DNA from 2 places in the Sphingobacterium sp. UBA3549 genome. Region 2 is predicted to be linked to the other one. Evidence: riboswitches for the same ligand, from Rfam matches in the RefSeq annotation. Region 2 holds a riboswitch; the other holds the start of a gene.
The links. A riboswitch is a leader RNA that binds a small molecule or an ion and turns the genes downstream of it on or off. The one in region 2 is predicted to bind thiamine pyrophosphate.
Positions count from the first base shown of each region.

Region 1: linked by a shared signal. The riboswitch ahead of thiS (sulfur carrier protein ThiS) and the one ahead of thiM (hydroxyethylthiazole kinase) in region 2 are both predicted to bind thiamine pyrophosphate.

Region 1 covers NZ_DFOE01000035.1:165,339-172,996, reverse strand. The annotation lists gene B2W36_RS18290 (alpha-L-rhamnosidase) at 1-1,341, opposite strand, end outside; TPP riboswitch at 1,533-1,628, shown strand; gene thiS (sulfur carrier protein ThiS) at 1,688-1,894, shown strand; gene thiC (phosphomethylpyrimidine synthase ThiC) at 1,940-3,754, shown strand; gene B2W36_RS18275 (thiamine phosphate synthase) at 3,751-4,368, shown strand; gene thiE (thiamine phosphate synthase) at 4,314-4,946, shown strand; gene B2W36_RS18265 (thiazole synthase) at 4,943-5,713, shown strand; gene thiH (2-iminoacetate synthase ThiH) at 5,724-6,848, shown strand; gene B2W36_RS18255 (HesA/MoeB/ThiF family protein) at 6,853-7,563, shown strand.
Region 2 covers NZ_DFOE01000002.1:103,737-111,394, forward strand. The annotation lists gene B2W36_RS01435 (TonB-dependent receptor) at 1-1,365, opposite strand, end outside; gene B2W36_RS01440 (Crp/Fnr family transcriptional regulator) at 1,721-2,350, shown strand; gene B2W36_RS01445 (NAD(P)-dependent oxidoreductase) at 2,416-3,258, shown strand; gene B2W36_RS01450 (dienelactone hydrolase family protein) at 3,356-4,099, shown strand; gene B2W36_RS01455 (VanW family protein) at 4,376-5,212, shown strand; TPP riboswitch at 5,281-5,373, shown strand; gene thiM (hydroxyethylthiazole kinase) at 5,455-6,258, shown strand; gene thiE (thiamine phosphate synthase) at 6,248-6,880, shown strand; gene thiD (bifunctional hydroxymethylpyrimidine kinase/phosphomethylpyrimidine kinase) at 6,877-7,658, shown strand, end outside.

The DNA.
Region 1 (7,658 bases), on a different contig from region 2:
AACATCGCTGTGCATAAAATAGGCAGTCACAGCAGAATTATCCAAAGCTATCGCTGCGCTGCTGCTAACCTCGACATAACGAAAGCCTTTATAACCAAATTTAGCCATAAACTCATCATCGCGACCACTTAAGGTTAGTATATCCGTCTGAAATGGCTCGCTTTCCTTATCGCCAAGATAGTAAACATCGATATTGGACTGATCGAGTCGGCCATCAGACTGTAACCGTTCACCATGCTTAATACGCAGAACAGTACCCCTCGGCCCCTTTACCTGAATCCTTGTAATCCCCGCCATATTCTGCCCCATATCGAAAACATACGTACGGTGGTCAATCTTTGTGACTGATTTTGGTCTGAATACTTTTCCCAGTCGAATCGGAACCATTTGTTGAGAAACGATATAGGTAGATGGAGCAGTTCTATATTGAACGGCCTGCCAGGCTGAATCTTCAAATTTTGGCATATCCCACCCGGGCATGTCAATTCGAGCATCGTAATGCTCACCCGTGTAAATATTGTTATAGATAATTGGACCGGAAGCTGTTTTCCACTGCTTATCTGAAACGACCGTTTCCTGTGTGCCGTCTGTATACTCGATTTTAAGCTCCAAACAGAATGTTGGCCGATTTCGCCATGGGGCTTGATGAAAGTTCCATACCGCCAGCGGTTGATGATTATACCATCCATTTCCCAAAACGACGCCAATCGCGTTCGCACCTCGTTGAAGTTGTCCGGTAACATCCTCTACCACATACAGTGTTCGACGATCAAATCGCGTATACATGGGATCAAGACGGTGGTCTCCAATGCGCACGCCATTAATAGAAAGTTCATATAATCCGGCAGCAGCAACATAAGCACGAGCCGATTTTATTCGCTTCTTGGCAGTGAATTCAGTCCTAAAATACGGAGCGTTGCGCGCATTGATATCTTTATTGTCACTGATCCATTTTCCTGTCCAAAGATCCTTCCCCATCATTCCAGTCTCGAAAGATGCTATTGCTGAAACGCTGGAAATGCCGTCTCGGTCCCATACTTTAACTCGCCAAAAGTATTTTGTCCGCGGTTTTAACTCGGTACCATTATATTGCACCAACATCGCCGAACTTAGCTGCTTTCCACTGTCCCAATGCGCTTTTGCCCCGTGTAACAATGCAAGAGAATCTTGCCCTAAAAGAATCTGATAAGCTTGTTGTAAAGCGTCCCTTCGCTGGTCTTCAAGGCGCCAGCTTAGTCTCGGACGGGATGCGTCAATGCCTAGCGGATTGACCAGATGTTCGCATGTCAACTGTACAGCAGTGCAGTTATTCTTAGATTGTGCATATGCAGTACATGCCATACACAATAGTATTGTCAATAAAATCCTACGCATTAAAGGGTATAATTGTCGGTAACTGTTAAATTGTTTTAGCTGATTAAAAAACGAATATATTAAATATTTCCCAAATCGCGACCTGCACTTTCCTGATCTATCTGTGAGGCATTTAAATTAAAATTCTTGCAACTTTCACAAAAATAATACTATCTTCGTTTTAACTTTAGGGGTGTCTGCTTGTGCAGGCTGAGATTTTACCCTTAGAACCTGATCCGGATCATACTGGCGTAGGGAAAAGTGAGCTGTCTAACAGGTGCATTGCTGTACCTTCGTGTAGCCATTCCTAAAGTTTAACCAAAAAAATTAAGGAATGGAACTTACAATAAACCATCAAATTCGATTTTTCGACCCCGCCCCTCTTTCACTTGAGGAACTATTGGTCTTGGAATTATCTGGCAAAACCCAAGGTGTTGCCGCTGCCATCAACAACCATGTTATACCCAAGGAAGATTGGGCTACAACAACACTCAATCCTCACGATCAAATCATCTTAATAACCGCATCGCAAGGCGGATAATGATTTCAAAAAAATCACCCTAATCATTCAATTCAATTCAGAAAAATGACAGCTGAAACAATTACGCAATCCCCTTTTCCCAATTCAAAGAAAATTTTTGTACCTGGAACGCTATTTCCTATTCAAGTTGCTATGCGACAAATTTCTTTAAGTCAAACCAAATTGAGCAATGGGCAAGTAGAAATTAATCCCCCTATCACAATCTACGATACCTCTGGTCCATATACCGATGAGGATTTTCAGATCGATATCCGAAAAGGTCTCCCGCGGCTTCGCGAACAATGGATATTGAATCGCCAGGACGTGACCCAGCTAGCCAACATCACATCCCAATACGGACAAAAAAGGCTCTGTGACCCAACGCTTGATGCGCTCCGATTTGCCTATAGTCATAAACCGAAGGTGGCCACTTCTGGCGGAAATGTCACCCAATTACATTATGCAAAGAAAGGCATCATTACCCCCGAAATGGAGTACGTAGCTATCCGGGAAAATCAACGTATCGAGCAGCTAGTAGCCACCACACCTGGAATGGATCATCAGCATACAGGTGAAAACTTTGGTGCCAGAACACCTAAAAAAAAGATTACTCCCGAGTTTGTCCGCGAAGAAATCGCTGCCGGAAGAGCGATCATTCCCAATAATATCAATCACCCTGAAAGTGAACCGATGATCATTGGCCGTAATTTCCTGGTTAAGATCAATGCCAACATTGGCAATAGTGCTGTTAGCTCGAGTATCGAAGAGGAAGTTGAGAAAGCGGTTTGGGCCTGCCGTTGGGGGGCCGACACCATCATGGATCTCTCCACAGGTAAAAATATTCATGAAACCCGCGAGTGGATCATCCGCAATTCACCCGTTCCAATCGGCACCGTACCAATCTATCAAGCATTAGAAAAAGTAAAAGGGGTAGCCGAAGACCTTACTTGGGAGATATTTAAAGACACCTTGATCGAACAGGCAGAACAAGGTGTTTCATACTTTACTATACATGCAGGTGTACTGCTTCGCTATATTCATCTTACAGCTTCAAGGGTAACTGGTATCGTCTCAAGAGGTGGTTCCATCATGGCTAAATGGTGTCTTTTTCACCACAAAGAAAACTTTCTTTATACCCATTTTGAGGAAATCTGCTCGATTATGAAACAATATGACGTCGCTTTTTCGCTTGGCGATGGTCTTCGCCCTGGAGCTATTGCGGACGCCAACGATGCGGCTCAATTTGCTGAACTCGAAACATTGGGTGAACTTGCGAAGATCGCCTGGAAACACGATGTTCAGGTAATGATAGAGGGCCCCGGTCACGTCCCAATGCAACTGATCAAAGAAAATATGGACAAACAACTGGAATGTTGTAATGAAGCTCCATTTTATACCTTAGGCCCGCTTACCACCGATATTGCTCCGGGGTATGACCATATTACTTCGGCCATTGGAGCCGCGATGATCGGTTGGTACGGTTGTGCCATGCTTTGTTATGTCACCCCAAAAGAACACCTCGGACTACCAAATAAAAAAGATGTTAAAGATGGTGTCATCACGTACAAACTAGCCGCGCATGCTGCCGATTTGGCCAAAGGACACCCTGGAGCACAGTATCGTGACAATGCTTTAAGTAAAGCAAGATTTGAATTCAGATGGGAAGATCAATTCAATCTGTCCCTAGATCCGGATACCGCACGGGAATATCATGACGAAACCTTGCCTGCAGATGCAGCTAAAGTAGCTCATTTCTGTTCCATGTGCGGCCCCAAATTTTGCTCCATGAAAATTACGCAAGAAATACGGGATAGTGCAGCGCAGGGTATGCTTGAAAAATCCCAAGAATTTATCGCACAGGGTAAAGAAATCTATTCATGATCATTGCACTAACGCCAGAAGAGACCATAGATACCGAAAAAGCGGTTCTCCATACACTTTTTGAAAAGGGACTCGATTTCCTGCACTTACGCAAATATCATTTTACAGACTTACAAATGGCAAGATATGTAGAATCAATAGATCCTGCATATCTTGAAAAGTTGGTCCTCCATTCCCACCCTCACCTGTCGGCTGAACTTGGGATCGCACGCATTCATATAAATGAATGGAGTAGACAGCATAGCCCCTCCAGTCAGATGAACGCTCCAATTATTTGCTCAACATCTGTACATGATATCCTGGCATTCAACAAACTGGATGAATGCTGGGCTTATGCTCTTCTCAGTCCAATATTTCCAAGTATTTCAAAAAAAGGATACGGACGAGATAATGCCCAACTGAATCAACTTCCAAAACGCGTTAATTTTACGGTTCGTCTGATAGCACTTGGCGGTATAAACCAAGCTAACTGCCTCCTGCCATTGCAGGAAGGGGCAGATGGAATTGCTTTGTATGGCGCTTTATGGCAGCATCCAGACCCAATTCAAAATTTCATTGCATGTCAACAAAAACTATGGAAAAACTCCAATACATATCACAAGGACAAACATTAGATGCACAAAAAGATAATATTTTAAAAGCTCTTGATGCTGGTGTCAAATGGATACAAGTTAGGTGGAAAGGAGCTCGCCAAGAGCATCTTTACACATTGGCAGAAAAGATCAAAAACGTGTGTTCGCTATACGGCGCCACCTGTATCATCAATGATCATCCTGCGCTTGCAGCGGCTGTAGACGCAGACGGCGTACATCTCGGACTGGAGGACGGCAGTATCGCTGCGGCAAGGAAGCTATTGGGGCCAGGAAAAATAATTGGCGGTACTGCCAATAGCTTTACAGATGTAAATCAAAGAATAACGGAAAATTGTGACTATATCGGGCTTGGACCATTCCGATTTACGACAACAAAACAAAAACTAAGTCCCGTATTGGGGCTTGACGGATATGAAAATATCATTAGGCAGGTCAGACGAGAAGGGTTATCCCCTATCCCGATATTCGCCATAGGCGGTATAGCCCACCTCGACGACATTCAACAGCTATTACAAACTGGAGTTTATGGAGTTGCAATTTCCGCTCGTATAAACTATAATCCAGCAATCGTTTCATCAATCAACAAAATTTTAATATGAGCAATTTAACCATAGCCGATCGCGTATTTGAATCAAGGTTATTTTTGGGTACGGGCAAGTTCGGCAGTCTCACAGAAATGAGCCATGCCATTGAATCTTCGGCTTCCCAGTTGGTTACCGTGGCCCTCAAACGCATCGATCAGAACACCGTAGACGACAATATCCTGAATGCCCTCCATCTGAAAAATATTCATTTGCTTCCCAATACCTCGGGAGCACGTACTGCTAAAGAAGCGGTACTCGCAGCCCAACTTGCACGAGAGGCTTTGGAAACAAACTGGGTAAAGTTGGAAATTCATCCCGATCCTCGCTATCTATTACCTGATCCCATTGAAACCTTACGTGCAACTGAATCGTTGGCCAAATTGGGGTTCGTCGTCATGCCTTATATCCATGCAGATCCAGTACTTTGTAAAAGGCTGGAAAATGCAGGCACAGCAGCAGTTATGCCTCTAGGTGCTCCTATTGGCAGTAATAAAGGACTTCGTACTATGGACTTTCTTGAAATTATCATTGAACAAAGTAATGTACCCGTCGTTATAGATGCTGGCATCGGAGCGCCTTCCGATGCCGCCAAAGCTATGGAAATCGGAGCAGACGCTGTTTTAGTGAATACGGCAATTGCCATTTCCAATAACCCCGTACGCATGGCCGCAGCATTCAAAGAAGCGGTTACAGCTGGCCGAAGAGCCTATGAGGCCGGCTTAGGAAAGGTCGGAGCACATGCCGTCGCTTCGAGCCCGTTAACTTCATTTTTGTTAGACTAATCATTGCCTTATGACCGATTTTAAAATGCTTTTCAATCAATACTCCTGGGATGAAATCCAAATGCAAATTTACAGCACTACAGATCGGGATGTACAGCATGTGCTAAATAAGGATCATTTGACCCTATATGATTTTGGCACACTTACCGCTCCGGCAGCGGCTCCATATCTGGAACAAATGGCTCAAAAGACACAACAACTCACACAGCGCCGATTCGGCAAAACTATTCAGCTGTATGCTCCCCTTTACCTCAGCAATGAGTGCCAAAATATTTGTACCTATTGTGGTTTCAGCATGGACAACAAAATCAGACGAAAGACGCTTAGCGATACCGAGTTGTTACTGGAAGCGATGGCACTTAAAGCTATGGGAGTCAACCATATCCTCCTCGTTAGCGGAGAAGCTAACAAAACTGTTGAAATCAATTATTTCCTACATGCTATTCAACTTCTAAAGTCCCATTTTTCCCAGATATCCATTGAGGTACAACCGTTGGAACAATCCGAGTACGAGTTATTGCAGGCCGCTGGCGTATATGCCATCTTGGTTTATCAGGAGACATACCACCGGGAAGTTTATAGGCAATATCATCCCAAAGGAAAAAAGTCAAATTTTGATTATCGTTTGGATACACCTGATCGTATAGGCCGGGCAGGCATCCATAAAATCGGATTGGGTGTATTACTGGGGCTCGAAGACTGGCGGGTGGACAGTTTCTTTACCGCCGCACACATTGCTTATTTACAAAAACATTATTGGCAGACTCGTTATTCAATTTCCTTTCCACGCCTGCGTCCAGCTGCTGGCTCTTTGGAACCAAATTTTCATTTGGCCGACCGCGATCTACTGCAGCTGATCTGTGCATATCGCCTGTGGAATGAAAATTTGGAAATCTCTATTTCCACAAGGGAAAACGAAACTTTTAGAGATCATATTATACCCATTGGAGTAACGACGATGAGCGCTGCATCAAAAACAAATCCCGGGGGCTATGTTGTCGATCCACAAGCTTTAGAACAATTTGAAGTAAGCGATGAAAGGGATATGGAAACCATAAAAAGTCAAATCCGAAAAATGGGATACTCGCCGGTGATGAAGGACTGGGAAACCAATTTCGCTGGCATAGTACGTTAAATAAATGAAAAAAGACAATATTTTTGAGCGCTATAGCCGGCAGATTTTTATCGATGAAATTGGCGTCTCAGGACAAAGAAAAATCATGGATGCCAAGGTATTGATTGTTGGCGCAGGGGGACTCGGAAGTCCCGTCCTTCAATATTTAGCCGCTGCAGGTATAGGTAAACTTGGCCTGGCTGATTTTGACCATGTTGAAATCCACAATCTAAATAGACAGATCATACACTCCGAAAACAACATTCACAAAACTAAAACCGAAAGTGCCCAAGACTATATTCGACAGCATAATAGTACAATTGATTTTCATACGGTTCAGGTGAAGATAGAACCGAACAACGCGGCTGCAATTCTTGCTCCCTATCAAATAGTAGTAGATTGCTCGGATAACTTCTCGACACGTTACTTACTGAATCAAATTTGCTTGAAACTCGATAAACCCTTGGTATATGGGAGCATCCACGGCTTTGAAGGACAGCTGGCAGTTTTTAACTTTGAAGGCAGTAAACACCTTCTGGACATCTTTCCCACTCCCCCAAACCCCGATCAGGTTCCAAATTGCGATAAAAATGGAGTACTAGGCCCCCTGCCAGGGATCATAGGTAGCATGATGGCTATGCAGGTACTTAAGATCATAACCGGTTTACCTGTAGACAGCAACCAGTTAACCATTATCGATACCTTAAATTGGCGGTTTTCTAAACTCTCATTCTAAATGTCGTCTCAAATGGTATCCCATAAATGGTTTAGAAGGATTCACGAGCGCGCAAAATTTATTTAAAACCACAGTGCACAAACAAATTTTGCTAA
Region 2 (7,658 bases):
ATAGTGTGTACCTTTGTAATCCCTTACATCAAAGCCCACATTAAAATTAAGGGATTCTGAGAGCTTACGGTTATAATTAGAAACTATACCAAACCATTGGTGATTGTTCACATCAGCAGCCAAATATTTACCTGTATTGTATTTATCACTCCGCAAAGATTGGCCCCCACCTGCCGCTAAAGAAGCATATACAACGGTAGATAAAGATGATTTATCGTCGATCGTCCAGTCCCAGTTTAAGTTGGCTACAGGCTTATGATAAAAATTCTTCTGCGCATTCATCATCACGCCATTTGCATCCTTATAGTTGTCGTTGTAACGTCTGCCATTAGCAAGATAGTTCGACAATTTTGAGGTATATCCTTGGTTATGCCATTGTGGAGCACCTGTTACCATAAAGTTCAGGTTGTGCTTTTCATTTGCTTTATATCCAACAGACAAGAAATAACTTTGTCCAGCACCTTCTGTATGGTCCATATAACCGTTACCTGACCACTGTGTAAACATAGCCGAAACAGCAAAACCGTTTTTCATAAGACCGGTATTGTAACCTACCGTTGCCTTCATAAACATATCGTTACCAACAGTGGTGCGGACAAAACCGCCCTCTTTCATTGCAGTGGATTGTGTCACGTAATTTACGGTTCCGCCGACAGATGAAATCGCTAACTTAGATGATCCCAAACCACGTTGAATCTGCACTAAAGAGGCGATATCTGTAAGTCCCGACCAATTTGACCAATATACACTTCCATTGTCCATACCGTTGATCGGCTGGCCGTTCAACAGAAATGCGGTATTGGACTGATCAAAACCACGTGTTGTCATAGAAGACTCACCAAAACCTTTTGCCTGACCAGTGATATAAACCGAAGGGGTATTAGCTAATGCTGAAGTAATATCCTGTGCTCCTACCCTTTCCTCTAAATCCTGCTTACGGATCGTCGAAACGGCAATCGGCGTCTTTCTTCCTGCCGCAATATCGATAACCCCATGACCGACAACAACAACCTCATCCAAATTTGTTGAAGATCCAGCCGTAAAAATTGGATTGATATTCAACGATTCCCCCGATTTCAGCATGATGTTTTCGAAAACAACAGGCGTTTCGCCAATGTAAGTTACCTCTACTTTGTAGGGGCCTCCTTCTTGAAGATTTGAAATTTGAAATTTTCCTTCGGCATCGGCTGAGCCACTTATTACTTGTCCACTTGGGATGTGGGTAATTTTAATGGTTGCTCCTTTAACCGTTTGTCCAGTAGCTTCTTTGACAACTCCTGAAACCGAACCAGTATTTGCTGTTTGACCTTGAACGGCACTATAACTAGCAAAGACAAGGGCAAAAAAAAGTAAAGACTTTTTCATGGTAGATGTGATTGTTTTGTTTTTGTGCTGCAAAACTAGGAATTGATTGTCTTTTTAACTAATTTTAACATGCGTGAAGTCCCATCTTATCTCGATACGTAAAAAAATATTTTTAGCCTTCCTTATAAAAACATGGATTCCCTGAAAAAATGGGCAACAGATAATAAATATGGCTAAAATAAACACAATGTATTCATCATATTTTTGAAAAAACACTAAATTTAACAGGAATAAAATTTTGTCTTATTTGAATAAGTAACCTTTTTGAGTTTCATGCGGGGATTTTGCAGTAAAGTTTTTTCTGCAAACAATCCAATAAGGTTATATTATAGATACATTCAACTAACTGAAAAATATGTTGTCAATCCAACAAGCTTATAACGGAATTCTTGAACCGTCATTAATCGCGGAAATAGCGGAAAATGCGCAGATAAAAACGTTTAATGAGGGGGATCTCATTATCGATACCAATCAATATATCAAGTCCATGCCCCTGCTCTTAGATGGAGCAATAAAAATTGTTCGCGAAGACGAAGATCAGGGAGAATTGCTGCTTTATTATCTGGAGCGAGGTCAAACCTGTACGATGTCAATTGCCTGCTGTCTAGGAAATAAAAAGAGTGAAATCCGTGCACGTGCTGAGAAAAAAACTACGGTGGCCATGATTCCCAACGAACTTGTCAATCTTTGGATGGGAAAATATCCTTCTTGGCGAAATTTCATAATCTCAAGCTATTCAAGCCGCATGGAGGAAATGTTGCAAGCCATTGATAGCTTAGCCTTCTCTAATATGGAAGAACGAATTATCAACTATCTCCAGGCGAAGGTAAAACTGAATGACGACCGAATACTCACCCTCACCCATCAAGATATTGCTTCCGACCTCAACACATCCCGTGTGGTTGTCTCCCGAATTTTAAAAAAGCTGGAACAGGAGGATAAAATTGTATTGCTTCGGAACGAAATCAGGGTATTAGTGGATTGAGCAAAACATTCGTATCTTTAGCTATAAGTAAATTTCGAAAGGTACTCATATCATTTTTATTTTAGATGAAGATAGAAAAATTAGGATTTATAGGACTAGGAAATATGGGTTATCCCATGGCTAAAAATCTAGAAAAAGCCGGATTCCCGCTTTCTGTTTATAACAGAAACAGCAGTAAGACACTGGGTTTTGAAGAGCATTTGATCAGAAAAGATATCGCCGAACTCGTCGATCAAAGTGATATCATATTTTCCATGCTCACGAATGATGATGCTGTCGAAGATGTATATGAAAAAATCCTTCACTGCAATGTCAAGGGTAAACTATTTGTCGATATGAGTACGATCTCGCGCGAAGGCTCTGTTTCTACTGCATCGAAATTAAAAGAAAAAGGCGGGGCTTTTATTGATGCACCTGTAGCCGGCAGTACTAAACCAGCGGCTGAAGGTTCCCTTATTATTATGGTCGGTGGCGAATCAGAACATGTTCATCGCGCTACACCTTACCTTGAGAAAATGGGCAAATCGATCAAACATCTTGGGGAAAATGCCCAGGGGATCTCGGCTAAACTTGCCATAAACTATTTTCTTTCCACCATTTATCAAGGGCTTGCGGAGACGATCCTGTTTTCAGACAAATTGGGCATTAATCGGGGGCAAATGCTCGAAATTATCAACGATAGTGCCAGTGGCAGTGGTGCGACAAAAGTGAAAACACCTTTGCTTGTGGAAGAAAATTATGCTCCAGCGTTTGCACTGGATCTTATGCTAAAAGATATCCGGCTGGCCCAACAGGCTGGCGCCGATTATCCGCTTTTAAAAGCACTGCTTGAGACGTACGGAAAAGCGCATGAAAACGGTTTTGGACAACTCGACGTTATCGGCATTATTGAATCTATAAAGTCTTGATTCACGTTGCAAAGAGCAAAAGGTAACCCAATCAAAAAGGATAAATATAATAGCCTAACGACGATTGCAAATACATAGACAGAAAAATTATTTACATATGAAAAAAGTAATGACCCTATTGCTGCTTACCATGGTTACCATGACTTCACAAGCGCAAGAACTAAAACAAATTTCGTATCAAGATGGTGAGCAAAAACTCAAAGGATTGATTACCGCCAATACGGCAAAAAAAGGAGCAGCTGTCCTCATTCTCCCGGCATGGAAGGGAATTGACAACGAAGCGAAACAAGCCGCATTACAACTGGAAAAAGAAGGCTACATTGCTTTCATTGCTGACATTTACGGTGAAGGGAACATTCCCTCAGACAACACGGCAGCATCGAAAATAGCTGGACATTACAAAACCGACTATAAGGCTTATCAGCATCGCATCACGCTAGCATTAGAACAACTAAAAAAAGAAGGAGCGGATCCCAACAAGATTGCTATCATTGGCTACTGTTTTGGAGGTACCGGCGCGCTCGAAGCCGCAAGAGCACATTTACCCGTCAATGCAGTGGTCAGTATTCATGGCGGCCTATCCAAATCTGCAGACAGACCCAATGGTGCTATCAAAACAAAAGTGCTTGTTGAGCATCCTGCAGACGATAAAAGTGTATCCAAAGAAGATTACGATGGGTTGGTCAAGGAATTAAACCAAGGGAAAGCAGATTGGCAAATAATCACCTATGCAAATTCTGGACATACCTTTACCAATCCAGAGTCGCCACAGTATAATCCAGTGATGGCGGAACGCGCCTGGGCGCATACGTTATTATTTTTGAAAGAAGTGTTAAACTAGCTAGCAACACGAACAACAGCAATATCTCTCCACATGAATGATAATTCGAAGCTGAAAATCTATCCGACTATTGTTCATTTCTTGATATTGCTGTTGTAAAGCATCATCGCAATCCCCCATCCTTTAAAATCACTAAAGATAGCAAGCCCTCAAAACCAGGGGACAAATCGTGTCGCAAATCGTGTGACAAATTGCGGGACAAACTTTTAAAAAAGGAGAAAAAAAGTGTGAACACATACATTTCTTGATTAATTTTGAAAGCAAAATAAGGTCGAATTGAGAAAAAGAATACTAATAAGTCAACGTCATCCAATACTATATTTTCTTGCGGTATGGGCACGAAGAATGCACCGAAAAGCCGTTTGGCTGTTGGATGATAAAAAATACGCTGCTGTTAAATCAGCTGATAAACTTCCCTTCCGCGTTAAAAAACACCAGTCTGTATTGTTAAAGAAACTGGGCGAAAACAACATGCAATTGCAGATCAATAAAGTTATCAATCTGAAAATTGCAGCATCACAGATCACGAGCATTCTGATCAGGCCAAAAGAAACTTTTTCATTTTGTAAATTGGTAGGACTACCTACCGCAAAAAAAGGGTATCTGCCGGGAATGGAACTTTCTTTCGGCGAAGCGCGAGCGGGCATTGGTGGTGGAATCTGTCAAATATCAAATCTCATCCATTGGCTTGTCATTCACAGCCCGCTTACGGTCACTGAACGCTACCACCACTCTTTTGATCCTTTTCCCGACGATGGTCGTGTACTACCTTTCGGTAGTGGCGCTACCGTATTCTATAATTATCGGGACTATCAGTTCACTAACAATACCCCTTACACCTTTCAAATAAATCTGTGGTTTACCGACAAATGTTTAGAAGGTGAATTGAGAATCGATCAAGAGCTGGATTTTGCGTACCATGTATTTGAAAAAGAGCACCAATTTCTTAAAATAGACAATCAGTTCTTTCGGAAGAACGAGATCTGGCGCGAGAAGTTTTTAAAATTTCAAGGTGGAAAGATTTTAGAAACAGAACTTTTAACCAAAAATTTTGCGCGCGTTACTTATACCCCGGATGAATATACTGAAATTAGTTCCGACCGAAAGGCGTAATTCATTTTCATGATGATGATGATGCACGTTCTTTTAATATGAAAAGTCCACTTTTTTGTTTAAGTTTGGGATGGCTTTGGGGGTATTCTGTATAGAATTGAGATAGTCCCTTTGAACCTGATTCGGTTTATACCGGCGTAGGGAAAAGCAACAATCCACTGTACAGCATACCTTTATACTGCACAGCCCATCGCTCTTCCTTCCCTCAAAGCCACACGAATATAGCTTAACATGCAAAAAGAATGGAAGATTCTATTATCAATTTATTGGAGAAGGTGAGGTTTGAAAAACCGCTCGTGCATAACATCACAAACCTCGTTGTGATGAACACTACGGCCAACGCACTTTTGGCCTTAGGAGCATCCCCTGTAATGGTACACAGCCCATTGGAAGTACGCGAAGTTGTGGACATTGCACAAGCGCTCGTCATTAATATCGGTACTTTAAGTGAACATACAGCCGAAGCGATGCTGGTCGCTACGGAACACGCCAATACCATTGGACGACCGTGGGTATTGGACCCTGTTGGTGCCGGGATATCAGCATTTCGCAATGACTTACTTTCCAACCTATTAGCACTAAAACCAACAGTAATCCGTGGCAATGCATCGGAAATCATAACGCTGTACAATTCCAACCAACCGAATACAAAGGGTGTTGACAGCACCGCGGATAGTAAAGATGCGCTCAGGTTTGGAAAGCTATTGCAACAACATACTGGCTCCATCATCTGTATTTCTGGAAATGTAGACTATATTCTTTCGGAAAAACACACGGTTGAAGTGTATAACGGCCACCCCTTAATGACGCAAGTGACAGGACTTGGCTGTAGTGCTACTGCACTCATTGGTGCATTCCTGGCTGTTACGGATGGCCACTTTGAAGCTGCTGTCGCAGGGGTCTCCCTCTTAAGCCTGGCCGGAGAGCTCGCAGCCAAATCGGCCAGCGGCCCGGGCACACTGCAATTGAATCTTTATGATGAACTCTATCGGCTTAATGCAGAACGTCTGCAATCAAGTCTCAAGATCAAACACTATGCACATTAATCCGCTTTTCCCATATCCTTTATATTTAGTCATCTCAGAGCGGGATTGTTATCCCAAAAATTGGCTTCAGGTCGCCGAAGAGGCTATTATTGGTGGTGTTGATCTGATTCAATTGCGAGAGAAAACGGATAATCCCGCTACCTTTTTAGCAAAGGCCATACGCTTGAAAAAGATTACCGATCACTATGGTATTCCTTTGGTAATTAATGATGCCGCAGCAATTGCCCACCAGATCGGGGCCTGGGGAGTGCATGTGGGTCAAAACGATCTCAAACCAATCGCCATTCGAGAAAAATATGGAGACAGATTAACTATTGGATGGTCCATAGAAGCTGTGCAACAGCTAGAGAGCCAACAGCTGCTAGTCGTCGACCATCTTGGTGTAAGTCCCATCTTTTCAACACCTACCAAAAGAGATACTGTTACCGAATGGGGAATTACGGGTTTAAAGCACCTTCGGAATAGGACCGAAAAGCCATTGATTGCGATCGGAAGCATGAATTTCCACAACGCACAACAAGCTTGGAAAGCGGGCGCAGATTCCATTGCAGTTGTTTCGGCCATCTGTCAAAGTGCCGATCCCAGACAAGCCAGTGCACAATTAAAAGCCTTACTAAAATGACAAAAAACAAAAAATATAGGGTTCCTACTGTACTCAGCATCGCAGGATTCGACGGAAGCGGCGGAGCCGGCATACAGGCAGATACCAAAACGATATCGGCACTGGGCTGCTATGCGATGAACGTTTTAACCGCCCTCCCCGTTCAGAATACGCAAGGTGTGAGACGTATTTATGAGATACCTACCTCGGCTGTACAAGATCAGCTGGATGCAATCTTTGAGGATATTTATCCAGATGCAATCAAAATAGGCATGGTGCACAATATTGAGCTTGTAGAGCTCATCAGTAACTATTTGACAACGTATAAGGGACCAATCGTATTTGATCCGGTCATGGTATCGACGAGTGGGCACAAACTTATTCATGACGACACCATCCAGGCCTGCGTAACACGTCTTTTTCCCTTAGCAACACTGATTACACCAAATTTAGATGAGACGAGTGTCTTAGTGGATGAACCTATTCATACTGTCCAAAAGATGGAAAAAGCTGGAAATAGTTTACTGGCTGCGGGTTGTCAATCTGTTCTGATTAAAGGTGGACATCTACAGAGTGAAGAGTTAACATCCCTCTTATTTCAACAGCAAAAGCCTCCAATTGAATTCAAGTCACAAAAAATTAACAGCAAAAATACACACGGTTCCGGCTGCTCGCTTTCTTCAGCAATTGCGAGCCAATTGGCACAAGGCATTGCTCTCGATCGCGCAGTAGACATCGCATTATCCTATATACACGCGGCGATTTTGGGAAGTAAAAATCTTCGCATTGGCAAAGGAAA